Regions from separate parts of the Salimicrobium jeotgali genome, predicted to be linked through region 2. Evidence: predicted binding sites of a transcription regulator. Region 2 holds the regulator's gene; each other region holds the start of a gene.
What was found. The regulator LexA, encoded in region 2, represses DNA repair genes until DNA is damaged. The targets are predictions, from matches to a motif close to CGAACATATGTTCG.

Region 1: the regulator LexA is predicted to act here: its motif matches at 4,571-4,584, upstream of AAV35_RS09450 (YhjD family protein).
Region 3: the regulator LexA is predicted to act here: its motif matches at 1,424-1,437, upstream of AAV35_RS08600 (2OG-Fe dioxygenase family protein).

What each region holds. Positions count from the first base shown of each region.
Region 1 is NZ_CP011361.2:1,890,279-1,901,106, reverse strand. It holds gene lplA (lipoate--protein ligase) at 1-54, shown strand, start outside; gene AAV35_RS09475 (SRPBCC family protein) at 140-619, shown strand; gene AAV35_RS09470 (GNAT family N-acetyltransferase) at 600-1,178, shown strand; gene AAV35_RS09465 (fatty acid--CoA ligase family protein) at 1,235-2,773, shown strand; gene AAV35_RS09460 (DUF3939 domain-containing protein) at 3,084-3,539, opposite strand; gene AAV35_RS09455 (competence protein ComK) at 3,685-4,224, shown strand; gene AAV35_RS09450 (YhjD family protein) at 4,169-4,546, opposite strand; gene AAV35_RS09445 (TVP38/TMEM64 family protein) at 4,713-5,339, shown strand; gene lepB (signal peptidase I) at 5,393-5,932, shown strand; gene addB (helicase-exonuclease AddAB subunit AddB) at 5,996-9,496, shown strand; gene addA (helicase-exonuclease AddAB subunit AddA) at 9,489-10,828, shown strand, end outside.
Region 2 is NZ_CP011361.2:1,339,078-1,349,905, forward strand. It holds gene AAV35_RS06740 (CcdC family protein) at 1-253, opposite strand, end outside; gene AAV35_RS06745 (Na(+)/H(+) antiporter subunit B) at 265-711, opposite strand; gene AAV35_RS06750 (hypothetical protein) at 850-1,260, opposite strand; gene AAV35_RS06755 (alpha/beta fold hydrolase) at 1,485-2,285, opposite strand; gene AAV35_RS06760 (YneF family protein) at 2,542-2,769, opposite strand; gene tkt (transketolase) at 3,122-5,128, opposite strand; gene AAV35_RS06770 (DUF896 domain-containing protein) at 5,245-5,478, opposite strand; gene AAV35_RS06775 (YneB family resolvase-like protein) at 5,527-6,195, opposite strand; gene lexA (transcriptional repressor LexA) at 6,496-7,119, shown strand; gene glnA (type I glutamate--ammonia ligase) at 7,247-8,578, opposite strand; gene AAV35_RS06790 (MerR family transcriptional regulator) at 8,597-9,001, opposite strand; gene AAV35_RS06795 (methionine gamma-lyase family protein) at 9,123-10,343, opposite strand; gene hflX (GTPase HflX) at 10,336-10,828, opposite strand, start outside.
Region 3 is NZ_CP011361.2:1,712,332-1,723,159, forward strand. It holds gene AAV35_RS08595 (HAD family hydrolase) at 1-217, opposite strand, end outside; gene AAV35_RS08600 (2OG-Fe dioxygenase family protein) at 374-1,180, opposite strand; gene AAV35_RS14545 (transglutaminase family protein) at 2,023-2,874, opposite strand; gene AAV35_RS14550 (alpha-E domain-containing protein) at 2,893-3,858, opposite strand; gene AAV35_RS08610 (circularly permuted type 2 ATP-grasp protein) at 3,851-5,305, opposite strand; gene AAV35_RS08615 (hypothetical protein) at 5,380-5,646, opposite strand; gene AAV35_RS08620 (hypothetical protein) at 5,682-5,924, opposite strand; gene AAV35_RS08625 (AMP-binding protein) at 6,077-8,020, shown strand; gene AAV35_RS08630 (CsbD family protein) at 8,098-8,277, opposite strand; gene AAV35_RS08635 (formate/nitrite transporter family protein) at 8,347-9,243, opposite strand; gene AAV35_RS08640 (acyl-CoA carboxylase subunit beta) at 9,391-10,828, opposite strand, start outside.

The DNA.
Region 1 (10,828 bases), 550 kb from region 2:
CCCCACTATCTCGGTAAGATTAATGAAGAAGACTTTTTAACGATTGTGTATTAATCAAACAGGCCCGGCTCCGGAAAGAGTCGGGCCGTTTTGTAGAAAGAAATGCACCACAGTTGAATACGAAAAGTAGGAGGTCCAAATGATGATTACCTGGAGTGAAGAGATAACGATTGATGCAAATATTGAAACAGTATGGGAACTTTTTAAAGATAAGAACATCACCAGGATTATGCCGCAAGTGGAAGAACATTCTCTCATTGAAAAAGAAGAGAACGAGGTAGGAGCAAGGCATCGTCAGACCTACAGAGAAGGAAAAAGAACGGAGACGTATATCGTGACGACTACAGCCTTTGAAGACAGGGAAGAGCGCAAACTGAAAGAAGTGACATTCACTGTGGGAGGTGCTTTTAATATAAAAACCTCTTATACTTTTCAAAAATTGGCAGAAAATAGAACGAGACTCATCTATGAAGGGGCCAATGAGGGCGCCAGTGTTTTAGGAAAAATAATGCTGAAATTCGCCAGGGATAAGAGTAACAGAAAAGTGGTACATGACTTTCTGGAAAGAGTACGGGAGGAAGCGGAAAAGGAGGAAGAACATGTTCGTCCGGAAAGTTGATGAAAAAACGGAACTGCGGCTCGTGGAATTTTTTGATGCAGGTGAACTGTTCGAAATAGTTGAAGAGGAACGGCACTACTTGCAAACTTGGCTTCCATGGGTAGAGAATACCCGGGAAGTGCAGGACATGGAAAATGCGATAAGGAATTTTCGTCGCGGTTATGCTGAATATGAAAGTATGACTGCGGTCGTCCTTTTTCAGGGAAAGATTGTCGGAGTGGTAAGCTTCAACGAACTGGACTGGAAGAATCGAACCACTTACATAGGGTATTGGCTTCGGAGGGAATATCAGGGGAGAGGAATTATCACAAAGTCCGTCAAGTCACTGATTACCTTCGCCTTCTCTTCATTCGGCATGAATAAAGTAATTATCCGGGCCTCTGTGGCAAACGAAACGAGCCGGGCTGTCGCGGAACGTCTCGGGTTTACGAAAGAAGGGGTCTCCCGGTCCGGCGCCCATATGAATAATCGTTTCATCGATCAGATAATTTACGGAATATTAAAAAAGAATGGAAATAAATTTGCGAATAGTCTGGCAATAATTTATAATTTAAGATGATATTTCTTACGATGAATGACTATTCATTCATTTAATAAAAGAAGGGGGGAGCACCTATGAATGTAAGTGAACGATTAAGCTTGACAGCCCGGGAAATGCCGGGGAAAGATGCGTATATTTTTCAGGGAGAGAGGACGGATTACCGGACTTTCGATGCTAAAGTAACTAAATTCGCAAGCGCTCTCGAAGATGCCGGTTTCGAGAAGGGGGATCACGTAGCTCTTATCAGTGGCAACAGTCCTGTGTTTATGATTGGCCTTTACGGCGCTCTTCGTGCAGGTCTCAGCGTCATTCCTATCAATCCTACGTACACTTCCAAAGAAATGAAGTATATTTTAAAAAATGGCGATGTCAAAGGGGTTATAACGCTTGATGTTCTTGTAAGTCAGCTGGATGTAGTGGATGATGAATTGGATGTCACCCATTATTTCGTTGCGGATACCGGGGCAGATATTGATCTGGAAGCTTTTACTATCTCCCCAAAAATGAAATCGTTTACAAAAGCAGTAGAGCAAGGATCAGCTTCATTCACTCCTCCTTCGCTGGATGATGATGACCTGGCGGTTATTCTGTATACCTCCGGGACGACCGGGAAGCCGAAAGGAGCGATGCTTACCCACAAAAACATCTATTCGAACGCAAAAGATGTGGCCACCTATCTGGAAATAAGTGAAGAGGACCGTGTAATTGCAACGTTGCCTATGTTCCACGTGTTCTGCCTGACCGTGGCGTTGAATGCTCCGATTGTAAATGGAGGAACGATTATAGTCATCCCTCAGTTCTCACCGGGAGAAGTGTTCAAAGCTGCGAAAGAGTATGAGGCTACTGTATTTGCCGGTGTGCCTACGATGTACAACTATCTTCTGCAGACAGGAGACGGCCAGGAAAGCACATTTGAAAATATGCGTATCAACGTTTCGGGTGGCTCTTCTCTTCCGGTTTCTCTCCTCGAAGCTTTCGAGAAAAAATTCAACGTACGGGTGTCGGAAGGGTACGGGTTATCGGAAGCTTCTCCCGTGACAGCTTTTAATCCTTTAGACCGGCCGCGCCGGGCCGGTTCTATAGGACAGAATATCACTAACGTCGAAAATAAAGTCGTTGATGAGCTCGGCCAGGAAGTACCTGCCGGAGAAACAGGCGAGCTCGTCGTCAAAGGACCGAATGTGATGAAGGGTTACTATAAAATGCCGGAAGAAACAGCGGTAACGATTAAAGACGGCTGGCTGTTCACCGGAGATATGGCCCGTGAGGATGAGGAAGGGTACTTTTATATCGTGGACAGGAAAAAAGATCTGATTATCGTCGGCGGCTATAACGTTTACCCGAGAGAAGTGGAGGAAGTCCTCTATCAGCACCCGGAAATTACGGAAGCGGCTGTAGTCGGAGAACCTCATCCGGAGATGGGAGAGGCAGTGATCGCTTTCGTCGTTTCAGATAACCCTTCCCTGAATGAAGAAGCTGTCATTGAATACTGTAAGAAGGAACTGGCGAAATACAAACTTCCACAGCGCGTAGAGTTCATGGAAGAGCTCCCTAAAAACACGACCGGTAAAATTTTAAGAAAGAACCTGCGAGAGCATTTACAGCAAAGTTAACAGATGTCTGTTGTCAGTTAATAGAAATATCGCAGACACATATGCGGTAGACCGCAAAAAGCTTTCGGTGAGATTTTTCAGAGGCTGTATTATAATGAAAATTGAGAAAGGCAGTTTAAATAACTGTCTGCATGAAAGAAAAGCCTTTGTACGCTAAAGAGCCTTTTCATTCATGTAAACCCCTCACTCAAAAGTTAATCAGTCGTCTCTTTTGGCCAATGCTCCCCGTAGCATTGGCTCTTTTTTAGGTTGAACAGAGATAAGAACACCGAGTGCGGGATAGCGTTGATCAAATACCTCTTCGGAGAAGTCACTTCCTCTCGTAATCCACCATGTATTCTTCTTTAGTAATATAAAATTCTCTGTCGGGGCGGTGGGTTATCAAACCGAGGCGCTCCAGTTTGTAGCAGTTAACCCGTCGGTAAGGGTCATCTTCAATGACAGGCAGTTCTTTTTCCTGCTGAACGTAAGCATCCACTGCCCGCTGCATCATATCGATATCTTTTGCGAGCTGAAGGTTTTCCTCTTCAAATACTTCGTAAGTTTCCCGGGACATGTAGAAAGTCTTCCTCGGTTTTCCTTCGATGAAGTGAGCAAGAAGCTCATAGTCGATGGTTAGGTCTTCATTAATGATTACACTTAAAGGTACCCTGTCCGATTTTTTTTCGGCATAATCGTTGATGGCTTTTCGTATATCATTCAGGGATAAGTCCATAGTTTCCAGTTCTCTGGGGGCAGATTTCTTTTTCTTTCTCCGAATCCACATAGCACTCTCCTCCGGTATTTTACTGTTATTATAACAAATACGGTGAAGATGTTGGAATTTTCGGAAGAAAATAACAGGAACGTAGACGGTTCGAAAATAATCTGCTATATTTAAAAAGCAATTACTGTACTCACAAGGAAGGGATATGATAACCGTGAAAGAAACGTTGAAAACTGAATATGAAGTAAACGAACGTACAGTTGCTCTCATCGCCATAGAGGAAGAGGGGAAAATCAGAACGAGGGTGATGGAAGTGGAAGATTCATTTATAGTGGACCTGCCCCCCACGAAAGTGATCGACAACTCCTGTAAGTATTTTGGAAGCAACCTCTCCGGTAGAATTTCCGGCACAAAAGCTATTACGAACTACACACACAAATCCCCCATCGTCATCTCCGGGATGCTGAAGCTCTATTACTTCCCGACCATGTCCCCTTCAAGACTTGAATGCTCCTGGATTTCCCACAGTTTTGTACGTGATTTCGCCCCCGGCCAGACCGATCCCAGAAAAACGAGAGTTCAATTTGTAAACAAACTGAGTGAAGAATTGCCCGTCTCCCCCGGCGTATTTTCGAACCAGCTGGAACGCACCGCACAGTTCAGGCTCATGTACGAAAAACGATTCACTTCTACGGTGAGACATTCTTTTGTTTCAGAGCCTTCTCCATCAGTTCCCATAAGATGAATTCCACTTTCCTGCGGATAGCCGGATTGAAATAGTTTCTCTTTTCCTCATAACCTGCAGCCATAAAGGAAAAAGTGGTAAAGGCTTCGTGCCTTGATGTTTCAATAACGTAAACCTGATGCGTATCCATAAATGAACGAAGATGCTTTCTTTCTTCCCTGGCACACACTTCCATTTTACCAAGCAGTTCGAGGTAAGGTTCTTTAATCTTGTGGGCGCCATTCGCTATATGTCGCCGGTCCTGTTTTATGACAGTGATCGCCATTGTCAGGAACAGGTAGCGGGAGGCTTTATCAAGTTGTTTTTCTTTCAGGTGAGCCATACCTGGACCTCCTCTCATTCATTGCGAACATGTGTTCTTGTATGGTAGTATATCATAGAACCCCTTCGCTTATGCAATCCAATTTTCGAAAGTGACACGGTAGGCAGAAAAGAAGAATTCCAGTAAAATAAAATTACTATAGATAAACAGAGTAGGATGAACCTTTATGCCAACGCTTGAGGAATTGAAATTGCTAGCTGAAAATGATCAATTGTTCGATTACGCTATACGGCAACTGGAGAGGCTGGAGCGCTTTGGTCCGCTTCCCGGTATAGTTCTGCCTCTTATCGAAGCTTTTCTCCCTGTTTTGCCGCTCATAGTATTTGTAGTCGCCAATGCCGTGGTGTACGGTCTTATTAAAGGATTTCTCTACTCATGGATCGGGGCTGTGGCAGGAGCCGTACTCGTCTTTCTTATAGTACGAGGTCTCGGACGTCGGCGTTTTTTTCGTTTTTTGAGAAAGAACCGTCAGGTAAAACGGGTGATGGTTTGGTTTGAAGAGCACGGATTCGGTCCGCTGTTTCTTCTCATGTGCTTTCCTTTTTCCCCTTCCGCCATCATTAATGTCGTTGCAGGATTGTCCGGAGTGAAGACCAGAGACTTTTTACTGGCTGCTGTACTCGGGAAATCCGTAATGATTTTTTCGATAACGTTCGTCGGTGACAGCATCACCTCTTTTACTTCGAATCCTGTCAAAACTATCGTTGTGCTTATCTGTATCAGTCTTTTCTGGCTCCTCGGTAAATATTTGGAGCAGCGGCTGGCGGCACGTGCCAGAAGGAAGAAGGGTTGAACCGGCCCTCTCCCGGGTAAATTACCAGTATTAAACCCTTTGGAGGAAACGGAATGAATAAACATAAATATCTGTTTCGTGCGGTCGTTCTGGCAGCCCTTGTGGCGGTGTTCTTCCGCACTTTTATCTTCGTAAGTTATATTGTGGACGGGGAGTCGATGGAGCCTACGTTACACGATGGAAATCTTTTAATGGTGAATAGAGTCTCCTATGAATGGACAGAAATACACCGGCAGGACGTCATCGTTTTTCATTACAACGAAAAAGACGACTATGTAAAAAGGGTGATCGGTCTCCCGGGGGATGAGATAGCCGTGAAAGACGACGAATTATACGTTAACGATGAGCGGTTGGAAGAAACGTATCTTGATAAGCTGCGTCCGGAAAACGGGGAAGTTTTCACCCCCAGTTTCACGCTCGAAGGAATAACAGGAACACCGACAGTCCCTCCGGGTAAACTCTTCGTTCTCGGGGATAACCGCCGGCACAGCCTGGACAGCCGCCGCTTCGGTTTTATCGATTCAGCTTCGGTGGTCGGAAAAGTGTCAATACGTTACTGGCCGATGTCACAGTTGAGTATAACATTTCAATGAACTGCCGCCCGGGTGGTTCATTTTCTTATGGTATTGTAAGATAAGGAAAAAGGAGGAAGGCGGATGAGCATTAAGTTCATAACCGGACGTTCGGGAGCCGGAAAAAGTGACTACTGTCTGAGTGAAATAGAAGCGAAACTTCAAAAGGAACCTGCAGGCCGCCCGATTGTATATCTGGTGCCGGATCAGATGACCTTCCAGCAGGAGTATGCGTTATTGAAGCGGGGGAATATCGACGGTGCGACGAGAGCTCATGTGCTCAGTTTTTCCCGTCTCGCCTGGAAAGTGTTTCAGGAAACCGGAGGTGCGACGAGATCTTATATAAGCTCTACGGGAGTACAGATGCTGCTCAGAAAAATCGTGGAGGAACGCACATCCGATTGGAATGTCTTCCAAAAGGCGATGGAGAAACAGGGATTTATTCATCAGCTGGAAGAAATGATTACGGAATTCAAAAGATATCGCGTGACTCCTGAGACGCTTGAATCCCAAATGGAGGCTATGGAAGGATATGTCCACCGGACCGCTGAAGAAAGGGCGCTGCAGGATAAACTGGAAGATCTTCATTATATCTACAGCCGTCTCACCCACTACATGGAAGGCGTCTACGTGGATGGAGAAGACCAGTTGAAACTGCTCGGAGAGAAAATCCCCCACTCTTCATTTCTTCAGGGTGCAGAAGTATACATAGACGGTTTCCACAGTTTCACTCCCCAGGAGTATGAGGTTCTGCGTGAACTCTTCCAGCATGCGGAACAGGTACAGGTCACACTGACACTCGACGAAGAAGACGGAGAGCCTGAAGATATCGATCTTTTTGCGGAAACGAAAGAAACCTGTGCCATTCTCAGAGAGCTGGCTGAAGAAGGGGGTGTGGAAGTGGAGGAGACGCTGACCCTTTCGAATGAACAGGGCCGTTTTCTTGATCGTAAAGCATTTCAGCACCTGGAGAATAACTTTGAAGAACGTCCTGCCCCTTCTTTCGAAGGAGACGTACCGATCGGTATTTATGAAGCTGTCCACCCCAGGGCGGAAGTGGAAGGAGCTGCCCAGGAAATCCTCCGGCTCGTCCGGGAAGACGGGTACAGGTACCGCGATATAGCAATTCTCATGCGTGATGCCGGTATGTATCACAGTTTAATCGAAACGATTTTCACCGATTATGGTATACCGGTCTTTCTTGATGAAAAGCGGACGATGCTGAACCACCCGCTCCTGGAACTGATACGTTCCGCACTTGATGTCGTAGAGGGGGGCTGGCGCTATGATGCGGTATTCCGGCTGTTGAAAACCGGTTTTATCCCTTCCGGCGATAAGAAACATCCTCTTAACGAAGAAGCCATTGATGAGTTGGAAAATTATGTTCTCGAATATGGCATCCGTTCGAGGGAGCAATGGAGATCGGCGGAGCCATGGAAATATCAGCGATTTCGGGGTTTTGAACAGGCGGCACAGACGGATGAAGAGAAACAGAAGCAGGATCGCATTAACGCATACCGTCATCAGGTGACAGAAGCCCTCGGGAATCTGGATGACGACCTCCGGGGCAGGAAATCCAATGAAAAGAGGGCGACCGCTCTTTTTGAATGGCTGGACAGAATGGACGTTCCGGGCACGCTTGAAATATGGAGAAGTTTCTATGATGAAAACGGAGAAGTGGAGAAAGGAAGGGAGCAGGAACAGGTATGGGACAGTCTGCTTCAACTTCTCGACGAAATGGTGGAGATGATAGGGGAAGAAACTATGTCCCTTCAGGTATTCCGCCAGGCATTCGAAAGTGGTCTCGATGCCCTTACTTTCGCTCACGTACCTCCAAGTATGGATCATATCATTGTCGGAAGCGTGGACCGTTCCAGATTAAACGGCATCAAAGCCGGATTTCTTCTCGGAGTCAACGAAGGAACGTGGCCAATGAAACCTGCCGGAGACGGAATGATTTCTGAGGAAGACCGGGAACTTCTGTCCCGGCATGGAGTGGAATTAGCGGCCGGAAGTCGCGAAAGACTGCTTTACGACCGTTTCTACATGTATCTTGCAGCAACGATGCCGAGCGGGAAATTATGGGTGAGTTATCCGTTGAGTGATGAGGAAGGTAAAGCGAAGGCGGCTTCTCCCCTGATCACCCGCATTGAAGAACTGTTTCCGGCCTGCAGGGAACATGTGCTTCTTCAGGATCCGGACGATCTGGAAGAAGCCGAACGTTTTATCACGACGCCGGTCAAGACGCGATCGGCTCTCACTGCCCAGCTGGCCCGTTATATTAAAGGATACCGGATCCAGGATGCCTGGTGGGGCGTGTTGAACTGGTATATTCAGGCGGAAACGAAAGAGAGCACGACGCGAAGAGTGCTTCACAGCCTGTTTTATAAAAATGAACCCGTTCAACTCCAGCAGGAAACAGCCCGCCGCATGCATAAGAAACAGGTGAAAACGAGTGTTTCCGCCCTGGAATCTTACTACAGCTGCGGATTTCAGCACTTTGCCGGTAAAGGGCTGAATCTGGAAGAACGACGGACGTATAAATTGGACGCCCCTGATATAGGTCAGTTGTTCCACGAGGCTCTTCGGCAGATAACCGACTGGATCGGAAAGGAAGGGAAGCGGTTTTCGGAGCTGGATCGTTCCTCTGCCGAACAGTATGCGCGCCGTGCCACACAGGAACTTGCACCGGTTCTGCAGCATCAGGTGCTCAGAAGTTCGAATCGATACAGATATATTCAGGAAAAGTTGAGTAAAGTGATCGCCCAGGCAACATATATCCTCGGAGAACAGGCGAGACGGACGAATTTTGCTCCTGTCGGTCTTGAACTCGGTTTCGGGGAAGTGAAAGATTCAGCCCTTCCGGCTATGAGTCTGGATCTTCCGAACGGCTTCGAACTCATGCTCAGAGGAAGAATCGACCGGGTGGATCAGGCTGTTGATAATGAAGAGATGTTCCTGAGAATCATTGACTACAAGTCAAGTGCAAGAGGTCTGAATCTTTCCGATGTATATTACGGTCTTTCGCTGCAGATGCTTATTTATCTCGAAGTTATATTACAGAATGCGAAAGAATGGCTCGGAATGGAGGCGACTCCTGCAGGTGTACTGTATTTCCACGTCCACAACCCGATGATTACAGGAAAGAAAGTGCTGAACGATGAAGAACTGGAACGGGAAATCGTGAAAAGTTTCAAAATGCAGGGGCTGCTTCTGGAAGATGAAGCCGCTGTCCGCATGATGGATACAGAGACGGATAAAGGTTACAGCCCGGTGGTTCCGGCAGGATTAAAGGAAAAAGGCGGTTTTTATTCCAATTCCAAAGTGGCGGACAGGGAAAGGTTCGAAGCGCTGGACGGTTACGTTCGTAAACTGATGACGCAGGCGGGGATGGATATTACGGAAGGCAATATTCCGCTTAATCCATATCAGAAGAAACAGGAAACGGCATGTCAGTTCTGTTCCTTCCGTTCCGTCTGTCAGTTCGACCCGACTCTTGCGGAGAACCAGTACCGGAAGCTGGCCGATATGAAAGACAGTAAAGTCTGGGAGAAATTGAAGGAAAAGGGGGAAGTCGATGGTTAGCTGGACAAAAGAACAGGAAGAGGCGATTTATAATTCCGGCCATGATATTCTCGTCTCGGCAGCGGCAGGATCGGGAAAAACAGCGGTTCTTGTAGAAAGGATCATTCAAAAGGTGATCGACAGGCAGAACCCGGTGGATATCCACTCCCTTCTCGTAGTAACCTTCACGAACGCAGCAGCTCAGGAAATGAGGAACAGGGTGACGGAGGCGCTCGACAAAGCTCTTGAACAGTCGCCGGATTCTATCCACCTGAAAAAACAGCTGTCCCTTGTGCAGAGTGCGTCCATTTCGACACTTCATTCCTTCTGTATGGAAGTGATAAGGAAACATGCGTATCTTCTGGATATCGATCCGGCCTTCAGAATTGCGGATTCCGTAGAAGCGGATTTAATGAAGCAGGAAGTGCTGGAAGATCTTCTGGAAGACTGGTATGGACGAGAAGGCGAGGAGCGAACCCGGTTTTTTGACCTGGTGGACCGGTTCTCGGGGGACCGTCATGACCTGGACGTGGAGTCGCTTATTCTTCAGATGTACACCTTCTCGGAACAGCATCCGTGGCCGGAAGATTGGCTGGACCAGGTGGCAGAAATGTATAACGTTTCAGTGAATGAAGAGGTGGAAGATCTGCCCTGGTTTGTGCTGCTGAAAAGAGAAGTACACCATCAGCTTGAAGCTATGGAAAAAGAAGCAGAAGAATTCCTTGAACTTACCCGCAAGCCGGACGGCCCTTATACATACGGGGAAACGGCAGACAAGGATCTCGCTCTTGTACGTGAAGCGAAAGCCAGCCTCGCCACGTCCTGGCAGTCGCTTGAGAACTACGTGAAAGAAGCTAAATTTCCATCACTGTCGAGAAAAAAATCAGACGTGACAGAGGATAAGAAAAATGAAGCGAAAGAAATACGGGAAAGATATAAGAAAAGATTCAAAAAGATTCAGGAAGAATGGTTTGCACGCCCCCTTGTGAGATATCTTGAAGAGATGGGGGAATTGTATCCGGTCATCGTTCAGCTGGGAGTTGTAGTGAAAGATTTTAAACAGCGCTACCAGGAAGCGAAGAAAGAAAAAGGAGTAGTCGATTTCTCCGACCTGGAGCATTATGCACTGAATATTTTACGGGATGAAAGTTCACAGCCGGAACATCTCGTACCTTCGCAGGTGGCGAAAAATTATCAGCGCCAGTTTACGGAAGTACTCGTAGATGAGTACCAGGACACGAATCTGGTACAGGAGACGCTCCTTAAACTATTGACTGCCGATGACGGGGCGGGAGATTTGTTTATGGTGGGGGATGTGAAACAGAGTATATACCGCTTCCGGCACGCGGAACC
Region 2 (10,828 bases):
TTTCAAAACGGGAGGTAAGTATGAGAAAAACCGAAAATACCACTCCGACGCTGAGGGCCTCCAGTACCTGGGACAGACTGATCCGGAAGACCGGAAACAGAAACATCAGCGCCCCCGAGCTCATAAACAATGGAGGGAGCACGATCTTTTTAATACTTGCAGGTCTTTCCGCGACTTTCTTCCGTACGAATATCATCGTTACTGCCATAAAAGTACCGACTATCGTAGAAGCTATTAATAAAAACGTATTCATCGAATAACCCCTTACTCCGAGAGTTCTTCTTTGTGATCCTCAGCGATCGACAAGATGATTGTCATCGTAATCCCGATAACAGTGAGATAAACCCCAAGATCAAACAGCAGTGCCGTGGCCAACTCGGTACGTCCGAGCACGGGAAGCTGAAAGTAGGCGAATGTCTGACTGAGAAACGGTTCATTGAATAAAAACGACCCCATGCCTGTCGCAAGTGCGATCAGCAGTCCCAGTTTAAACAGAAAACGGAAATTGATCGGCAGGGAGCTCTTCATTGCCTCCTGTCCGTAAGCCATATTCATCAGTACGATGGCAGCGGACGTCATAAGACCGCCGATAAACCCTCCCCCGGGAGCATTGTGCCCGGCAAAAAATAAATATATCGAGAATCCTAGCAGAATAAAAGCGATGATGGAAGTCATCGTTTTCAATATCAAATCATTACTGTTAATTTTCATCGCAAAAAAATCCCCCTGTGATCTTTCAATTACATAGCTGAATACATTCTATCAAAAATTATCATAAAAGACGAACGACATCGTTAGTAATTGTTTTTTTAACATTTCGGAGTTGCTACTAAGTTTCAAGTTAGAATGTTAACGCTTCGTATCTTTGATCACTTTTTCCCTGTTTTTGAGATATCTGTACTGTTCGCTTGGTGTTTTACCACGTAAGTTCTCATCATTGGAGGCTTCCGCGATCAGTTCACTGCAAATCATCTGGTTCGGATCGTTCCATGATTTTCCGTATTTAATGCCGTACCAGAAAAACAGTCTGAGATCGTAGCGTTTTTCGATGTGTTTCAGAGCTTTACGCGGGTCTCCTTCCACTTCGAGTATTTCGTAATCTTTCAAATCAAAGTGCCTTATCCGGACGCCTCCCGGAAAACGGGAATCGATAATGTGGTAATCCCCCACTTTAATAGCGTTATGACTCCACTTTCCTTTCGTGAAATACTGAATCAGTCGGGACAAAGGAGATGTGTTGCGCGAGAAATACAGTTCCATCCGGATTCCTCCTTTACGTAGTTTCCGAAAACGTCAACAATGTCATTGGAGATGCAGGCATCATCCCGCTTCAGTTTGAAACTTTATAGGTGTATCATACCACACCCTTTATTTGAAAAGCAGAGATACCTTCTTCATTTTTTATCACTATCCTCCAGTTTAACGGAGACCATAAAACAGGCAGGCCCCCGGCCGGGGCCCTGCCTGTTTTATCCACCGGGCATTTAGACGAATGCTTTTATTTCTGCTGAAAATTTATCAGGCACCTCCTGAGGAACCCAAGGAGCGGCGTCATCTAACCTGATAAGTTTGCAGTCGGGAAGATCTCTTTCAAGCTGTTCCCCGGTCTCCACAGGCTGCCACGGGTCCTCCGTTCCCCAGAGCAGGAGCACAGGGGGTTCAATCTTTGGAAGTTTATAAGTGAGGGCTGTAGTATGGTTCGTATTTAATGCAGCTGCATTGCGTACGAGGCTCAGTTTGCCCTGCTCCTGCACGTAAGGAGAAATGATCCCCTGAAGGAATGTATCAGTAAGCTGTTCTTCGTTAGAAAACATATCTTCGTACGCTTTCGTAAGAAATCCTTCGATTTCTATTAAGGATTTATTTTTTTTCGAAGGATGTCCCATCATAAGCATGTCTTCGATCGGCCAGGAGTCATAGGCGACGATGTTGAAAAACACCATCTTATCTATACGTTCCGGTGCCTCCAGGGACAGAATCAGTCCTACGCCGCCGGCTATATCATGGCCTGCGATACTCGCCTTATCAATTCCCAGGTCATCCATCAGTCTGAGCACCATTTTTGCCTGAACACGGATAGAACGGTCAAAACGGTCCCGCTGATCCGACCATCCGTATCCCAGTAAATCAGGTGCTATGACACGATAGTCCTGTTTCAGCCGGGGTATGACCTCCCTGTATAAGTAGGACCAGGTCGGGATGCCATGTAATAAAATAATCGGAGTTCCTGTTCCTTCATCTGTATAATTGATTTTCACCGGCTCCTCCACGATATCGTCAAGCATAACCGACTTCTGATTCCGTCTGAAAGCATCTCCACTGATTTCCTGTTCCTCTTCCCTGATAATACCTCTCCTTCCATTTGGTTTTCCGGCAATTCCGGAACGGCTTCCTTTCTGCCGCTTCTTTCCCCTATTCCCGCCGGAGAAGCCGTTTAAATGTAATTTATACTACATGTTAACGTATTCCCGTAAAGCACAAAAAAACCTGCCCGCCATACCGGATAGCCGGCAGGACGGGCAGGGGAAGATGGAGAGGCGCTTACTTGTCCATCTGGTTATTCATCTGTTTCATCATCTGATTGATCTTCTTCTGTGAAGGTTTCTGACCCATTTGCATCATCAGTGTCCGCAGCATCTGTTCATTGATTGGAGGGTTTTTCTTCAAATAATTCATCATATATTTTCTGGCGATGAAAAAGCCTAAAGCCGCTCCTGCTATTAACGCGACTAATGCAATCAGAATAATCCATATAATTCCTAATTCCATAATAAGTTTCCCCTTTCATAATATATCCCATAACAGTATAGTAAATTGAAACGGGGATTACAATAGACGGGTGAACAGATGCACACAATATTTATGATTCAATAGCTTCGATCATAACTTCCGGCACCCGCCGGTCACGTTTGAAAAATCTCAAAACTGTACCCGGGACCCGTTGCCGGACTGCTGTTCCCCGACGTTTCTGTACCTGTATTATACCATATCGTTCCTCCGGGCTTAAAACTCAAGACCTCGGACATCGGCTATGTCTTCCGCCCTTAAAACTGCGGAAGTGAAGAGCCTTATGTAATAAACAGGAACTCCGGATAATTTTCCGAAGTCCCCGATTCTTGTCTTACTTTACATAGCTTTCTACGTGCTTCACAACATTTTCGACAGTAAAACCGAAGTTTTCAATAACGGTCGCTCCAGGCGCCGAAGCTCCGAAGCGGTCAATACCCACTACTTTACCGTCGAGACCGACGAAACGCTCCCAGCCGAAGGAAGAAGCCATTTCAATAGCTACGCGATTTCGTACGCTGTTCGGCAATACTTCTTCTTTATAGGCATCATTCTGAGCTTCGAAACGATCGAAGGAAGCCATGCTGACAACGCGGGCATCCACGCCTTTGCTCTTAAGCTCTTCTTTGGCTGCCATAGCCAGCTGTACTTCCGATCCGGAAGCCAGAAGAATGGTATCCGGCGTGTCCTTGTCGGAGTCACTGAGCACGTAAGCTCCTTTTTTCACACCTTCATAGGCTTTCTCTTTCGTCCCTTCCAATGTCGGCAGTCCCTGTCTGGTCAATACGAGAGCTGTCGGGTTGGACGTGGATTCCAGTGCCAGTCTCCACGCCGCGCTGGATTCGTTCCCGTCTGCCGGGCGAATGACCGAGAGGTTCGGAATGGCCCGAAGTGCTGCCAGATGTTCTACAGGTTCGTGAGTCGGACCGTCTTCCCCTACAGCAATAGAGTCATGCGTAAACACATAGTTCACTGGAAGATTCTGAATAGCCGACAAACGGAGAGACGGGCGCAGATAGTCACTGAAGACGAAGAATGTGCCTCCGTATACTTTAAGGCCACCGTGTAAAGCCATTCCGTTCAGAGCCGCTGCCATAGCGTGTTCGCGGACACCGAACCAGATGTTTCTTCCTGCATAATTATTTCTAGAAAAGTCTTCCTGTGCCTTGACCGTCGTCTTATTGGAGCCTGCAAGGTCGGCACTTCCGCCGAAGAAATAAGGGATTTTATCGGAAAGAGCGTTGATCGCTTCCCCGGACGTTGCACGGGTGGCTGCTTTGTCACTGGACGTGTCGTAAGCAGGGAGGACCTGTTCCCAATCTTCCGGAAGTTCCCCTCTGATGGCTTTCTCAAGCTCTTCGGCCAGCTCAGGATTAGCTTTCCTGTATTCTTCGAACTGCTTATTCCACTCTTCTTCTTTCTTTTCCCCGCGCTTTTGGATCTTTTCCCGGAAGTCTTCATAAACTTCATCAGGCACATAGAACGGTTCTTCATATTCCCAGCCATAGTAGTCTTTCGTCTGCTGCACTTCCTCTTCTCCAAGAGGTGCTCCGTGCGCATCCGCTTTACCCGATTTATTCGGTGCACCGTAGCCGATGACGGTTTTCACTTCGATCATCGTCGGCTGTTCAGTGTTTTTCTTCGCTTTATCGAGTGCGTCGGTGATAGCTTTCGTATCATTTCCGTCTTCTACACGCAGCACCTGCCAGCCGTAGGCTTCGTATCTCTTCTCTACGCTTTCACTGAACGCACGGTTCAACTCCCCGTCAAGAGAGATGTCATTGGAATCATATAGTACTATGAGTTTTCCGAGACCGAGGTGACCCGCAAGAGACGCGGATTCCTGAGATACACCTTCCATAAGGTCTCCATCACTGCAGATGACATACGTATTATGATCGATGATCGAATGTTTATCTGTATTGTAGTTGGCCGAAAGATGGGCTTCCGCCATCGCCATTCCGGTAGCCATGGCAATACCCTGCCCGAGCGGTCCGGTCGTAGCTTCCACGCCATGTGTATGCCCCACTTCCGGATGTCCGGGCGTTTTGGAGTCCCACTGGCGGAAATTTTTGATATCATCCATCGTTACGTTATATCCGGAAAGATGAAGCAGACTGTACTGCAACATGGATCCGTGGCCTGCCGAAAGTACAAACCGATCACGGTTGAACCAGTCGGAGTTCTTCGGGTTGTGATCCATATACTCCGTCCAGAGTTTGTAAGCCATAGGCGCCGTGCCCATCGGCATACCAGGATGTCCCGAGCTCGCTTTTTCCACTGCATCGATCGTCAGTGTACGAATAGTATTAATAGACTTCTGTTCAATATCTTTAGTCAATGCCATTCCCCTTTCTGATGCGGAATATGTAACAAGTATAATCCTATAATGAAATAGGGTTCGTAGCAAGTCAGTAAACCGCTTTCACACAAAAAACCTGCGATTCCCGCAGGTTTTTAATGTTTTTTCTCATTCTGCTGCATGCGTTTCACTTTCTCCGGAGTAACGTCCTGTCCTTCCGGATCGATGACTGTCATTCCTTTCAAATGGTTCTTGAAAGATTTTCTCACGTTCTGTAAATATTCCTGACGTAATTCATGCTGTTCGTTCTGCTCTTCAGAAGAAAGTCCCTGCTCTTTTTTCTTATTAGCTAAAGCGTTTATACGATCAAGCTTGTGTTGTGCCAACATGTTTTGTCACCTCTTTACTTACCCTGTATATACTGAAGGGTATTATCTTTAATTATGATAACGCGACGTATTTTCATTTTCAAATGTTTGGCTTTCTTTATATCTGCGATGCACTGTCGCCTTGGAGACATCATACCCCATACCGCGGAGAGTAGCCGCAATTTCCTGAAACGTGAGCTTCTTTTCCCGGAGACGTGCCACTTCCTCTACAGGAAAATCAATACGTTCCCGCCCCCTGGCCTGGTCGATGTTCTTTAAATTTTTGGAAGGGTCATAGCCATCTTCCACCGCTTTTTTCATCCCACGTCGGATTTTCATGTTATGAAGATAGCGCTGATACTCTTCCACCACTCCGACGATCTGCAGAACCATGGAATCAGACTCGGAAATCTCCATCTCTCCGCTTCCCGTCACCGTATAGATCGTTACATCAAGCTTTTCGAGCTGGTGTAAAAGGGCGATTTTCGTGTTTCCCCTGCCGAGTCTCGTCTCATCCTGAATCAGGAGTGCTTCCGCTTTTTTCGAGGAGAAAATATCAAGGGCACGAAGTATACCTTCCCTTTCGATGGAGTATCCGCTGGCTTTTTCTTCGATAACTTCCACAATATCCATACTATGATTCTCCGCAAGTTCCTTAAGTTCTTCCTTCTGTCTCTGTATAGACGTAACCTGGGTCTCTTTTTCCGTACTTACTCTGCAATACAAGACCGCTTTCATCCTTACCACCTCTCCCACAGAAAAATGATACAGGATTTAAACACTGGAAACCATTGAGATGTATAGGAAAACCAGACTCAGAATGAACAGAATGATATGAGTAAGATCCTGCTTGGATAATTTATGAAACATGGAATACCTCCCGATAGAACTATTGTTCCTTAGAACTTATGTTCGTGTAGTTATCATTATATACGAACTATTGTTCCTGTCAACACAAAAGTTCGAACGCGTGTTTGTATTCCGGCACCCTACGTGCTACAATATATGTAATAAATTTTCTATACAGGATGTGACATTATGACTAACCTATCCAAACGACAGCAGGAAATATTGAATTTCATAAAACAGGAAGTAATCGACAAAGGGTATCCCCCGTCCGTCAGGGAAATCGGGAAGTACGTAGGACTTGCTTCCAGTTCTACCGTACATGGACACCTCGCGAGACTGGAAAAGAAAGGTTTCATCCGGAGAGACCCGACGAAACCCCGGGCGATCGAAGTGATAGATCTGGAGGAAGGTACTAAAATCCCTAAAGGGGAAGCGACGTTCGCCCCCGTAATCGGTAAAGTAACCGCCGGTGTTCCTATAACTGCAGTAGAGAATATCGAAGAATACCTTCCGGTGCCGGATACGATAAGCAGCACGGAAGAAGATACTTTCATACTCGTCATCCAGGGGGAGAGTATGATAGAAGCCGGCGTTCTGGACGGAGACAAAGTAATCGTCCGTAAGCAGAACACCGCGCAGAACGGAGATATCGTTGTCGGTATGACGGACGAGGGTGAAGCTACAGTGAAGCGATTCTTCAAAGAAGCGGATCACGTACGCCTTCAGCCGGAAAACTCCTCCATGGAGCCTATCCTTCTCGATGACGTCACCATCCTCGGAAAAGTGGTCGGCTTATTTAGGAACGTACACTGAACCGCTTCCCCTGTATACACTTAAAAATCCTCCATTACCGGCCGGTAATGGAGGATTTTTATTTTAGTTTTATGGTCATGTAAATCTAAACGTTCTCAACGGAAATTACCTTGAGAGGAGGTTCAGATTAATACGTCTGCAGATACTGTTCCCTCTCCCAAGGGTGTACCTGGGTACGGAACATGTTCCACTCGATTTCTTTCGCTTCGATAAAGTGCTCATACAGGTGTTCGCCCAACGCCTTCACCATCACGTCATTCTTCTTAAGTTCCTGAAGTGCATCATACAGTGTAGCCGGAAGATCGGTCACTCCCGCTTCTCTGCGCTCTTCCTCATCCATCACATAAATGTTGCGATCCACCGGTTCAGGTACTTCCAGTTTGTTCTCGATACCGTCGAGACCCGCAGCAAGCAGAGCGGCCATTCCCATATACGGGTTCGCGGCCGGATCGACACTCCGCACTTCGATACGGGTACTTACTCCGCGGGACGTCGGAACGCGGATGAGCGGACTTCTGTTCTGGGACGACCAGGCTACATATGAAGGAGCTTCATATCCCGGAACGAGACGCTTATAGGAATTCACTATAGGATTCGTTATTGCTGTGAAAGCCATCGCATGCTTCAGAATACCGGCAGTAAACTGATAAGCTACGTCCGAGAGCTGTTCTTTGCCGTTCTCATCGAAGAAAGCATTACCTTCTTCCGTGAACAGGGACATGTTTGCGTGCATACCGGAACCGTTCACTCCGAAGAGAGGTTTAGGCATAAACGTTGCATGCAGACCGTGTTTACGGGCAATGGTTTTTACAACGAGTTTAAACGTCTGGATATCGTCACAGTGCTTCACTGCTTCCGAATATTTGAAGTCGATTTCATGCTGCCCGGGAGCGACTTCGTGGTGGGAAGCCTCGATTTCGAAACCCATCTCCTCAAGCTCCAGTACGATATCCCGTCGACAGTTCTCCCCGAGGTCGGTCGGAGCAAGGTCGAAGTAACCGCCTTTGTCGTTCAGTTCAAGCGTAGGGTTCATGTTTTCATCCATCTTGAACAGGAAAAATTCCGGTTCGGTACCGAGATTGAAAGCGGAGAAACCGAGCTCTTCCATTCTTTTCAGGTTGCGCTTCAGGTTGTAGCGCGGGCATCCCTCGAATGGAGTACCGTCCGTGTTGTAAATGTCACAGATGAATCGTGCCACTTTCCCTTTCTCGGATGTCCATGGAAGTACGAGGAACGAATCGAAATCCGGTACCAGATACATATCGGACTCCTCGATTCGTACGAATCCTTCAATGGAAGAACCGTCGAACATCATCACTCCGTCCAGAGCTTTGTCGAGCTGGCTGAACGGGATCTCCACGTTTTTGATAATACCGAGCATATCCGTAAACTGCAGACGGATGAATTTGACGTTCTCTTCCTCGATCTTCTTGTAAATTTCTTCTCTTGTTAAGCCCATACATGTGCCTCCCGTAATTTAGTGAAAGAATCTTGATAATTCTCCCTGTCTGAGTCCAAAATTTCCTTTTCCTGCATCATTCTCAATTTCCTTACGAAGCATTTTCCGTAACTCTTTTTCGCTGAGCTGATGGTAGACTTCCTGTACTTCTCCGGGTTTGTAATCAGGGCGGGGCGTTTCCTGTTTCAAATCGAACACCTGCCTGATACCCGCAAGATTGACCCCTTTTTCTACAAGTGATTTAATCTCAAGAAGCCGGTCTACATCATTAAACGAAAACAGTCGCTGATTCCCTTTGGAACGGGCCGGAGTCACCAGCCCATTCTGCTCGTAATAACGAATTTGCCTCGGAGTGAGGGCAGTAAGGGATTGGACGATTCCCATAGAAAACAGCGGCATGGAACGTCGTACTTCATCACTCATTTCTGCCACCCCCTCCAAGAATTCTTACTATTATTATAATTCAAAGTGGATAATTGTCAAGCGATGTCAGGAAAGTTGACATGAAAAAAGCCGGAGTATTCCGGCTCCCTTTCTCAGTTCCCTATGACGTAACAGCATCCACGGCACGCCGCACTGCTATTTTTACGTGTTCCGCCGTAAGTCCTCCCTGGACAAAAGCCATGTAGGGAGGCCGGAGCGGGCCGTCTGCTGTCAGTTCAAGGCTCGCACCCTGAATAAACGTTCCGGCCGCCATGATGACGTCGGAATCGTACCCCGGAAGCGGGCCCGGTTCCGGAAGGGCGAAGGCATTTACCGGCGAAGCTTTCTGGATCTCCCGGCAGAAATCGACCATCTGCTCCGCATTGTCGAAGTACACCGTCTGAATCAGGTCCGTACGGTATTCATCATAAAACGGTTTTGTCCGGAATCCGTAACTATCCAGATATTTAGCCGTGTAAACCGCTCCTTTCAGAGCTTCCCCGACTACGTGGGGGGCGATGAATATGCCCTGGTACATCTCCTGCAGAACGGAAAGCGTCGCACCCATTTCCTTGCCGAGTCCGGGAGCCGTGAGCCGGTGCGCACAGGCAGTAATCAGTTCTTTCCGCCCGGCTATGTACCCGCCGGTACGCACAATACCGCCGCCCGGGTTCTTGATGAGGGAGCCCGCGATCAGATCAGCTCCCGCTTCCAGCGGTTCCGCTTTCTCTACAAATTCCCCGTAACAGTTGTCCACAAACACAATCGCATCAGGTTTCACTGCTTTTATTTCCTTTACCATCCCTTCGATATCCTCAATGGTAAAAGAAGGTCTGTCTGCATATCCCTTGGACCTCTGGATGGCTACCATCTTCGTCCGTGAAGTGATGACTTCCCTGAAACGCTCTGCATCCACCGCCCCTTCTTTTAAAGGTAAGGCACGATAGCTGATGCCGAAGTCGTGCAGGGAGCCGTGGTCTGCTCCATCCCCGGCAGGTTCAATTACTTCACGAAGAGTGTCGTAAGGTTCACCCGTCACATACAGAAGTTCATCCCCCGGACGGAGAACACCGAAAAAAGCGGTGGAAATCGCATGAGTCCCCGATACGAGCTGAGGTCTGACAAGCGCATCTTCAGCTCCGAATATTTCCGCATAAACTCCTTCGAGCGTATCTCTTCCTTCATCATCATAGCCGTAGCCTGTCTCCGAATGGAAATGGCGATCCGCTACGTTCTGATTTTGAAAAGCATCCAGCACTTTTTCCTGATTATGCAGCACGATGTCCTCGATCTTTTCTTTATAAGGACGGATTTCTTCTTCTATATTCACAATATCATTCATCTTTATGCTCCTTCGGTATTACTTTATCCCTCAAAGGGTGCAGAGGGTCGATATATCCGCGCACGACGTACTCCCCGCGCTCTTCGAGGAATTCACGTACGTAAACGAGCGTGTTAAGCTCCAGTGTTTTTAAGAATTTACCTTCTTCCGCTTTTACATACGTATGGTACGGATCCCAGTTTTCCGATAGTACTTCTTCAATTGCCGATAGTGCGTCCCCGACTCCTCTGTCATCTTTAAAGGAAGTCTGGACCGACGGCTTTTCCATCGGTGTGAATGGTCCCTCTACCTTATCCTGCTTATTATAAACGGTAAGCCGGGGCAAATTCTCGGCTCCAAGTTCTTCAAGGAGAGAGAGGACCGTTTTTTCATGCTGGTCATGATCGGAAGCCGAAGCATCCACGATGTGCAGAATGAAGTCGGCTTCCGTCACTTCTTCGAGCGTGGAACGGAAGGCGGCAATCAATGTTGTAGGCAGGTGCTGT
Region 3 (10,828 bases), 370 kb from region 2:
AATTGTGGATAATCTTTTCACCCTCAGACTGATCAAGATGCGGGAATAACTTCTTAACTACTTCTTCTGTTTGGAGTCCCATTATAGATTCCATATCTTCCCGACTAAGTTCTTTTTCTTCGGGACGATGTGCCTGAATTGTTTCATTCCAGGCATCTTTCACCGTGGAAATGGGATCCCATAGAGTCCCGTCTAAATCAAAGATAACACTATCCATGAATCATCACTCCTTTTTACGGCCCATAATCTTGCATCCGTTCCGTCCTGAACAGGCAATGAGCAATTTGTTATTTTCGTAATCTTTCCTGTACCCTATATGGACAAAGACTCGTGGCAAGAGAGCGATTTCGCCTCCCTCTGTGCATTTTGTTTGTCAGTCGGCGAACATTAAGTTTCCCTGTCTCAACTGTTTTGAAATCTCCTCCGGGTCAGGACAGACAGTGGGCTGGAAATCAATCAGTATCATCGAACGTTCCCCCTTCATTTCTTCTTTCCCTTTCGTTACGGGAGCAACATAATGACTGACCATCGGATCGAACACTCCATATGATTCGAGAGGGGAAGTCAGCGTCATCTGCTTCAGCAGCTGTTTCTCGTTTACGTTTTCCGGTACTTCTCCCGCTACATGAGGAGTGCCTATAGCATTCCCGCCCCCTTCTGCGTTCTGACGATGGACAAGATGGGCGAACGTGAATGGTTCCCCGTCCTGATGGAGATGGTTCGGAGAAGACACTGCAATTTCCTGTTCATTATCCACTTCCAGTTTCACAAAATGAACCCCGGCGTGAATAGGGAGAAGAAGGTCTTCCTCTCTCCAGAACGTCTGTCTGTAATCGAACAGAATGATGTCATCAAGCAGACGGTTCTCCCGCATTTTCTCTGAAATAGCCGGAAAATCACGGGCGCTGTCCGTATATTCAGGGTTGAAGCTCCCCTGGAAATACTTGTACATTTCTCCCTCTTCGGTCCGAACGGAAGGCAACCACTGGACATGGCCTGTGCCCGGTATAATCACCGCTCTCCCGTATCTTCTGTATCTGTTCAGTTCCTGCGCATACGAGTCTGCCGGCAGCGTAGCGAACTCCTGTTTGATTTCCTCCAGCTCTTCTTCAAGGTGACGGGTCTTCAGTATATTTTTCAGATCGTAATATTCATACCCGAAACGTTTCAAATAACTCACTTTCTTCTCCTCCTGTTGCTCATAATAATACTTTTCTTATGGTGTAAAATACCGCCGGTCAATATTGGCTGATTCAAATTAAAAACCGGTACGTACGAATGCCGGAATCGTCACTTTCTGTTATTGATAGTGTGAAAAATGATAAACGTGATCAGAAAGAAGAATACAAGACCGGCGCCGATCAGCATATCAATCACAAATTCCAATCCCCTCTTCCTCCTTTCCCGTACAGTAAAGCAGTATCAAACACATATTCTCACGTCTGAAATTATTTTATCATAGAAAAAATCCCTCTGCTTAAGCAGAGGGGGAGACAGGATTCATTCCGGCAGCGGAGTCTTTTCCGAAATGAAACCTTTCGTTACCATTTCTTTCCGGAAATCTTTCTGAATCTCTTCCTGCAGCAGAAGCACATCTTCTTCAATATAACCACCAGTCGCAGCCACCGAATGATTAGAAAAAAATCGTCGTGTGATCGATCCGTAAGGGCTTTGCCCGGACGTGCTTCTGCAAGCCTTTCCCGTGACAGGGTCAGAATCAAAGCACCTGAGCTTCAGACCCTGGGCATGCTGAATGGTCTCTTTAACTTTTCTTTATTCATTACCTTACTAAAGAGAAACATACCCTTCTTTATTCAAAACTCTGTCAGAAATTATTCTTTTGTTGCATAGACAAGGATATCTTTCCCATCTATAATGTGAGTATGCTCTTATAAAGAGCATTCATGTGAGAAAGACCTCCCAACCTCCGGGAGGAAGACTCATCTGCACATGTTAATTCAGAAACATCGAACAGCGCTCCTTCCACCCGCCGGTGGGGGAGCGCCTTTTTAAATTTGTCGCTTACTCTTCCAAAAGCGTTACGCTTACACTTACGTCGAGGTTCTGTCCCCCTCCGCGATATACCCCCTGCAGCGGACTTACATCTGCATAGTCACGCCCCGTGCCGATTCGTATATGATTCTCCAGCGCTTCTACGTTGTTCGTCGGATCGAGTCCCGTCCAGCCGACACCAGGAACCATCACTTCCACCCAGGCATGAGTGGCAGCGTCCCCGACGAGAGCCGAATCTTCCCCGATATATAAATATCCACTGGCGTACCGGGCCGGTATCCCGTTCCCCCTTAACACTGCAATCATAATATGAGCAAAGTCCTGACACACCCCTCCCTGCAAAGGCCATGCTTCGTGTGCTTTCGTATTCACATCCGTCGTGGTTGTATTGTAAAACAGCGTATTGTGCACGTATCTCATCAGGTCGATAGAAAACTGAATCGGATCCGTCGGATCACCGACATTTTTAGTAAGCAGATCAATCTGTTCTTTGTACATGAATGTATAGGGTGTTTCGTTCAGGTAGGCCAGATAGTGTTTGCGAAAAAGCTCGGAATGAAATATCTGCTTCATTTCGTCCGAATAGCGGATCATATCGATAAAAGGGCTCTTCTGAATACTGACCGTTGAAATCGTTTTGACCGTCAAATGTTTATGTTTTTCGGGAATAAAAAATGTTTCCACGTGATTCCCCCACACATCGACGTGCTCTTTTATTACAGAGACAGGCGAGATCTCCGAACGGTAGGCCAATACCCGCTGGCATTCATCGGAACGCGGTTTTAACCGAATGTGGTTCATGCTTTGATCTACGGATGTTTCATAGTGGAATTTATTTGTGTGTTCAATTTGGTATTTCATAAAATCGTTTGCTCCTTCTCATGTTGAGGATGTTGGTACAGAAAGATAGTAGGTTTCCATAAACAGACTGCTTAAAGCGATGCACTGCTTCTGAAAATGGTCAAGAAACCTCATAAGTTCTTCCATGTTCATGTCTTTAATCCCGGTATCGCTGATTTCTGCAAGAATCACATCTGTAAGCTGAAACAGCTCTTCCGAATAGTGATGCACCTGCCCGCCTTCAAGATCCATTATCGCTTCTTTAATATGCGTCATACAGTAGTTTATCGACCTCGGAAACTTTTCTTCTTTTACAAGAAAATCAAGGACGTACGCAGAGTCCATGGTCGGCGGATGTTCTTTGATGAATGAATCGTATCCGTTCAGGAACCTGAGAGCAGCCAGCCAGTAGTAATAATTGTTCGTTGTATGTTGAAGGGGTTCCCGCCTTTGTTTCTCACAGACGACGTTCAGAATACGGGCTGTCTTCTCCGCACGCTCAAGCCACTTGCCAACCTTGATGAACGTATATGGTACCCCTCTGGTCATTGAGGATTCTATTACCCCCTGCGCGGTCATAGAGGTGCGGGTGACTGTTTTCAAATAGTCTTTCGTCCGTGCCAGTGTCCCTATATTTCCTCCGCTGTCCTGATGATCAAGATGGAATTCATTGAGAATCTCCCACAACTCGCCAGGGATGATATCACGCGTATTCTTAGTGTTCTCTCTCGCGACTTTCATACAGTTCCCGATGGAATTGGGATTAATCGGATTCATTGTCAGATACTCGATCATAGTCCCTCTTTCCATTCTCGAATAATGATTGATGTAGTCCCGGTAGGAAGCACAAATCTCAAGCACTTCTTCCCAGTCCCTGTCCAGCACTTGCTGATCAGCCGCTTCGAGCATATTTATAAGCTGAACATTCAGTACCCGGGCGTTATTTTCGGAACGCTCCAGGTTTCTCGCCATCCAGTATAAAGCGTCTGCCGTCCGACTAAGCATCTGTTTCGCCTCCTCCCGACAAAATCCACGTATCTTTGCCGCCTCCTCCCTGAGAAGAGTTGACGACGAGTGACCCTTCTTTCAGGGCAACCCTCGACAACCCTCCGGGAAGCACATTCATCTCCGTTCCGTTCATGACGAAAACCCGTAAATCCACGTGACACGGATAAACATTCCCACCCTGAAAAGCCGGAGCCCGCGACAGTTTGATAGTAGGCTGGGCAATGTACTGATTCGGCTGTTCTATCACTTTCTCACGGAAAAGCGCTCTTTCTTCTTCCGTGGACTGAGGACCGATAAGCATATCGTAGCCCCCGGAAGCCCCGACGTTTTTAATAACCAGTTCTTCCATATTCTCTAAAACGTATTGAAGACGTTCCGGATCACTGAGAAAATACGTTTCCACGTTTGGAATAAGAGGTTCCTCTCCAAGATAAAAACGGATCATTTCGGGAACGTATACGTACATCGCTTTATCGTCCGCAACGCCATTCCCTATTCCGTTCAGGATAGCTACGTTACCTTTCTTATATGCATCAAGAAGTCCGTTCACTCCGAGAGCCGAATCCGGCCGGAAAGCTTCCGGGTCAAGAAAATCATCATCAATACGCCTATAAATAATATCGACTCGTTTCAGACCGCGTATCGTTTTCATGTAGACGACTCCGCCTTGAACGAAGAGATCTCTGCCCTCCACGAGCTCGATGCCCATCTGCTGAGCCAGAAACATGTGATCATAATATGCGGAATTGTAACTCCCCGGAGTCAGAAGTACCACATTCGCCTCTCCTTTACATCCGGACGGTTTGTGATCGCAGACCGCCTGGTGCAGTTTCGAGAATTCGTGCTCAAGGGTACGGATGGAATGATTGAAAAACAGTTCCGGATACACTTGTCTCATAACGTAGCGATTTTGAAACACGTAGGACATTCCGGAAGGGTTACGCAGATTATCTTCCAGCACACGATACTGCCCATGTTCGTCACGGATGAGATCGACGCCGGAGAGAAAGATATGATTATCAAGAGGTATACCGACGCCCTGTACCTGTTTCCGGTAATAATAAGGATTATTGTCCACAAGTTCCCGCGGTATAACGCCTTCCTCAATAATTCTGCGTTCATGATAAATATCTTCCAGAAACTTATTCAGAGCCGTCATTCTCTGTTTCATACCTGTTTCGATCATCGTCCATTCCGACTCCGGAATAATGATCGGAATAAAATCGAACGGCATCGTCCTCTCAGTCTGGCCTTCATTATTATAGACGGTAAACGTGATACCCTGACGCAGAAAACTCAGTTGCGCGGTCTCGTGCTTTTCATCCAGTTCCCGGGCCGAAAAACGTTCCACCAGTTTATAAAACCATTCGTAGTGAGGCTTCGGTGTAGCATCACTGTTCATCATTTCATCAAAAAAAGCTCCGGTCTGATAATTTTTGAGCATCGATTCTCCCCCTGACGCAGAATAAATTCACCAATATTCTGAATACTGATTATGTATATACCCTACTGCGAAAGTTATAAGCCGGCATCCGAGAAAAATATTTGGACGGCAGTGATAAGAGAAAACAATGCCACAATAAAAGAAAACAGACTCCAATACTTTCTCCCTTTTTCATAGTCATCTATTCCGGTAATCGCCAGTACTCCCGAAAGACCGAGAAGCATCAGGTACTGGTAGCTGAAGTCCCCTGTAACCAGTCCATAAAGAGCAAGTCCGGGAGTAACGGTGAAAAACACTCCCCGGATCACCTTCTCCAATATTCCGCCCTTTCCCATATCCATCCACCTCCCGACTTTTGGAATAAAGTTTTTTCATCTTAAAAAAGTTCAACAACGACGAGCGATAGAAAAACGAGTAGTATCACTACATTCACCGTACCGAGAATCTTTCGTCCCTCGGAAAAATCACGTATGGCATTCAGCGTGAACAGAATAGGTATCGCAATAACCAGAAATAACGGCGACATCGATACATCGGTAAACATCGATATAAAGAAATATACAAGGAAAATAATACCGACCCCGAGACTGACCAGATTAATGACTTTCAATTTATCCACTTCCGCTCCTCCTTTCAAGGTATACTCCATTACCTTATTATTCTACAGTATATATTCCAATCGTATCACATCCGTTTTCTTTGCCGCAGTTTCTTATGACTGTCATTTTAGTTATAATGTTTGTAAGCGGTTACTAAAAGGAGGAAATTGAATTGACTACATATGAAGACGTATGGATTCCATCAGAAGAAAAAATGAAGCAAACGAGACTTTATCAATGGATGAAACGGCTGGGATATGAAGATTATAAGCAGTTCCACCAGGCCACTGTTTCGGATATTTCCTGGTTCTGGGACGAAGCGGTAAAGGAAATCGACTTCGAATGGTTCGACAGTTATCAGAAAACACTAGACCTTTCCAGAGGCGCGCCGCATCCCGACTGGTTCCGGGGCGGAACGACCAACGCCACGCTGAATGCTCTGGATAAATGGACAAAAGATGAAGATAAGAAAAATGATATTGCCCTGTACTGGGAAGGGGATAATGGAGACCGGGTGAAGTATACGTTCACTGAACTCGACGAAGAGGTGAATGCTGTCGCCGCAGGTCTCAAAAAACTCGGCATCACTGAAGGAGATATCATCACCATCTACCTCCCCATGCTTCCGGAAACGCTTATCAGCATGCTTGCCATTTCTAAAATAGGTGCCATTTTCTCACCCGCCTTTTCCGGCTATAAAGCGGATGCAGTGAAAACAAGGGTCAACGCATGTGAAGCAAAAGCTATCATCACCGCTGATGGTTTCTTCCGGAGAGGGAAAACTGTCAATATGAAAGAAGAAGCGGATAAAGCTGCGGAAGTTTGCGATTCCCTGGAACACGTTATCGTAGTGGAACGCGCTGGCGTTTCATTTGAAAAGAAACCGAAAGACGTCCTGTTCAACGAAATGAAAGAGCCTAATGCTTCTGTGGAAACGATGGAGAAACACGCCGATGATCCATTTATGCTCATTTATACTTCCGGGACGACAGGCACCCCGAAAGGAGCGGTACATACCCATGCCGGTTTTCCTGTAAAATCGGCTTTTGATGCCGGAATGTGTATGGATGTCGGGAAAGACGACACTCTGTTCTGGTTCACGGATATGGGCTGGATGATGGGGCCTTTCCTCGTGTATGGAGGTCTCGTAAACGGAGCATCGATCGTCATGTTCGAAGGTACTCCGGACTATCCTGAGCCGGATCGTCTGTGGGAACTTGTGGAACGTTATAAAGTGACACATCTCGGCATTTCGCCGACGCTTGTGAGGGGGATGATGAAGCACGGGGAATCATGGATTGACCGTCATGACCTCTCTTCCCTTGAAGTGATCGGCTCTACCGGTGAACCGTGGAATCCCGAACCGTGGCATTGGTTATATAAGCACGTCGGCAAAGAAAGAGTACCGATTTTCAACTATTCGGGCGGTACAGAGACCTCTGGCGGTATGGTAGGAAACGTACTCGTAAAACCGATTCAGCCCGTTACCTTCAACGCAGCCCTCCCCGGCATGGATGTGGACGTGCTTGATGACGAGGGACGTCCTGTCGTGAACGATGTAGGCGAACTCGTGCTGAAGCAGCCCTGGGTAGGGATGACGAAAAGTTTCTACAAAGACGATGACCGATACCATCGTACGTATTGGAACCGTTTCAAAGACATATGGGTACACGGTGACTGGGCGACTGTGGATGAAAGAGGCTACTTTTTAATTTCAGGACGCTCTGACGATGTACTGAACGTAGCCGGAAAGCGCATAGGACCTTCCGAGATAGAATCTGCAATCGTCGAACATGAAGAAGTGATTGAAGCCGGGGTCATCGGTGCCCCCCACGATATGAAAGGGGAGGAACCCGTGGCGTTTGTCGTTACGAAAACGGAGAACTCGGAAACCCTGCTCGAAGAACTGCAGCAGCTTCTCACCGACAAGCTCGGAAAAGCTATTGCACCGAAAAAAATATATATCGTCAGTGATCTTCCGAAAACGAGAAATGCCAAAGTGATGAGACGTGCCATAAAATCGGCTTTCTTAAATCGGAATCAGGGAGACCTCAGTGCTCTTGAAAATCCTGAAACCGTGGAAGAAATCAAAAAAATAGGAGCCTCTGTCCATTAATTTCGCACTTTTGCTATGGAAGCATGACGAGAGTAAGCAAAGAAAGCTGCCGGTTTTAAAACCGGCAGCTTTCTTATTTATTCATCGTCTTTCGCTTTTCCGATGTTTTCCTGAACTTTTCCTTTAGCTTTATTCTTCTGTCCTTCCTGTTGAAGTTCAGAATCCTCTTTGGCGTTGCCTACCTGATCTTTGGCTTCCCCCTTCACTTTATTGACAGCACCTTTCACCTTATCACTCATACCTTTTTTGTCTGTCATACTGCACCTCCTTATTATGATTTGTTACTATTCTTTTCCCACTAAGTCATGAAGTAAAACTGCGACGCTTTATTTTCCCATTCCAAAAGTATTTTCGATATCTTCTTTATAGGCATAGGTGAACAGTAAAGAGACAAGGATACCGCCTCCAATAAGGTTACCTATACTTGCAGGGACAAGGTTGAAGAAAATATATTCATACCATGTGTACTGGTCCATAGAAAGTATCCCCATACTGAAATACCCCATATTGGCCGCGCTGTGCTGGAAATTACCCGCTACGAATAGTATGACCGGCAAAGTGGTCCCCAGTATTTTACCGGTTATGTCACGCGCCGACGTCGTCAGAAAGGCGGCCATACCGATCAGCCAGTTGGCGAGTATACCTGATACGAGAATTTCAAACCATCCCTTCACTCCATAATCGAGAAACTTCATTTTCTTATCTACATATACGGCCAGTTCCGAATAAAAAGGGTCGGAAAGTGAGCCGGACATCTGTATAAGAAGGCCTACCGCAAAGGCTCCAATCATATTACCAAGATAAGTTGCCAACCAGAATTTATAAATATTGACTTTCATTAAACCTTTTTTGTTGAAAAGATAGGAGGGCAACAGGACGTTCACTTCTGTAAACAGAACCGCTCCTGAAATGAACACCATCGCATACCCGGCTGCAAATCCCAAGCCGGACATTAAATAGAAAAGTCCCTCTGCCTGGATATCGATCGCCAGCAGAATAGAAAACACAGCTCCGAACGTCATGAATGACCCGGCCGTCAGAGCAAGCAGAAACTGAGCCCGTGGCTTCTTGTTCAGGTGGTCTCTACCCTTCTCCCCAAATTCATCAACGATTTGAGAAGGTATATAAAACTGCCGTCCCGGACGGTCAATTTTCTCTTCGGAAGCTTCTGTATGTCTGTTCTCATTCTCTTCTTTCTCTTTCATACTTTCATTATCCTTCATCTTCCTTCACCTCCGATGCCCGACTTTTCCCGTTTCCTGCTTTTATTAACCATACATGGAGAAATAAAACCGATGGTCGAGCCCCTGCTCTCCAATAGAAAAGCCCCCCTCTTACTGGTATCAGAGGGAGGCTGAATATCTTTTTCGTTACACGGGGTATACCCCATGTTTTCTTTCTGTAAAGACCGTGTTTTTCGAGTCATACATATCGAATCTGGTCATGAGCTCGTTCCGGAGGTTATCCGGCTGCACAATATCATCGATCACCATCTCGGATGCAAGACGGTAAATATCGATATTCTCTTTATATTCTTCATGCTTCTCTTTAGTGAAGGCCGGGCGCTCTTCTTCCGGAAGTTCCGCAATTTTATTAGCATACACTGCATTCACAGCAGCTTCCGGACCCATTACTGCAATTTGTGCACTCGGCAGGGCCAGACACGCATCAGGTTCGAACGCCGGGCCGGCCATTGCATACAGGCCGGCGCCGTAAGCTTTACGTACAATGACTGATATTTTAGGAACCGTAGCTTCGCTCATCGCCGCCAGCATTTTCGCTCCGTGACGGATAATACCGGCCTGTTCTACCCGAGTACCGATCATAAATCCCGGTATATCCGCAAGGAACAGGAGCGGAATGTTGAAAGCGTCACAAAGCTGCATAAATTTAGCCGCTTTGTCGGCGGAATCAGGGAAAAGCACGCCCCCTTTGGCCCTTGGCTGATTTGCTATAACGCCGACGGATTTTCCTCCGATGCGGGCCAGTCCCGTGATCAGTTCAGGTGCAAATTTTTTCTTAATTTCGAGGAAAGAGTCTTCATCAATCAGCCTGTCCACCAGCTGGTACATGTCAAACGGAGCATTCTGGTTCTCAGGAATCAGCTCGTTGATCGATTTTTCGAAAGAAGCCGGGTCGACACTATCTTTCACACCTGGTTTCTGTCTGAAATTGGAAGGGAAATAGCTCAAGTATTTCCGTGCGAACCGGATCGCTTCCTCTTCGCTCTCCGCCAGAACGTCTCCACACCCGGAGACGGAACAGTGCATGTTTGCACCACCCATTTCCTCGAGCGTCACTTTCTCTCCGATAACTTTTTCTGCCATCCGCGGAGAACCGAGATACATGGAAGCATTTTTATCCACCATGACTACGATATCGCAAAAGGCGGGTATGTAAGCTCCTCCGGCAGCGGACGGACCGAACAGCAGGCATATTTGCGGCACACGGCCGGACATTTTGATCTGATTATGAAAGATACGTCCCGCTCCTCTTCGATTCGGGAACATTTCCACTTGATCGGTAATTCTCGCCCCTGCGGAGTCCACGAGGTAAAGCATCGGCAGCTCAAGCTTCAGTGCCGTTTCCTGTATCCGGATGATTTTTTCTACGGTTCTCGCTCCCCATGATCCGGCTTTTACTGTGGAATCGTTAGCCATGACGCACACTTTTTCACCGTTAATACGACCGATACCGGTCACGACTCCGTCCGCCGGCAGCCCTTCGTCCTGATTGTTGGCGAAAAATGCGTCTTCCACGTCAATATTGTCATCAAACAGTTGTTCCAGACGTTCCCGTACGAACATT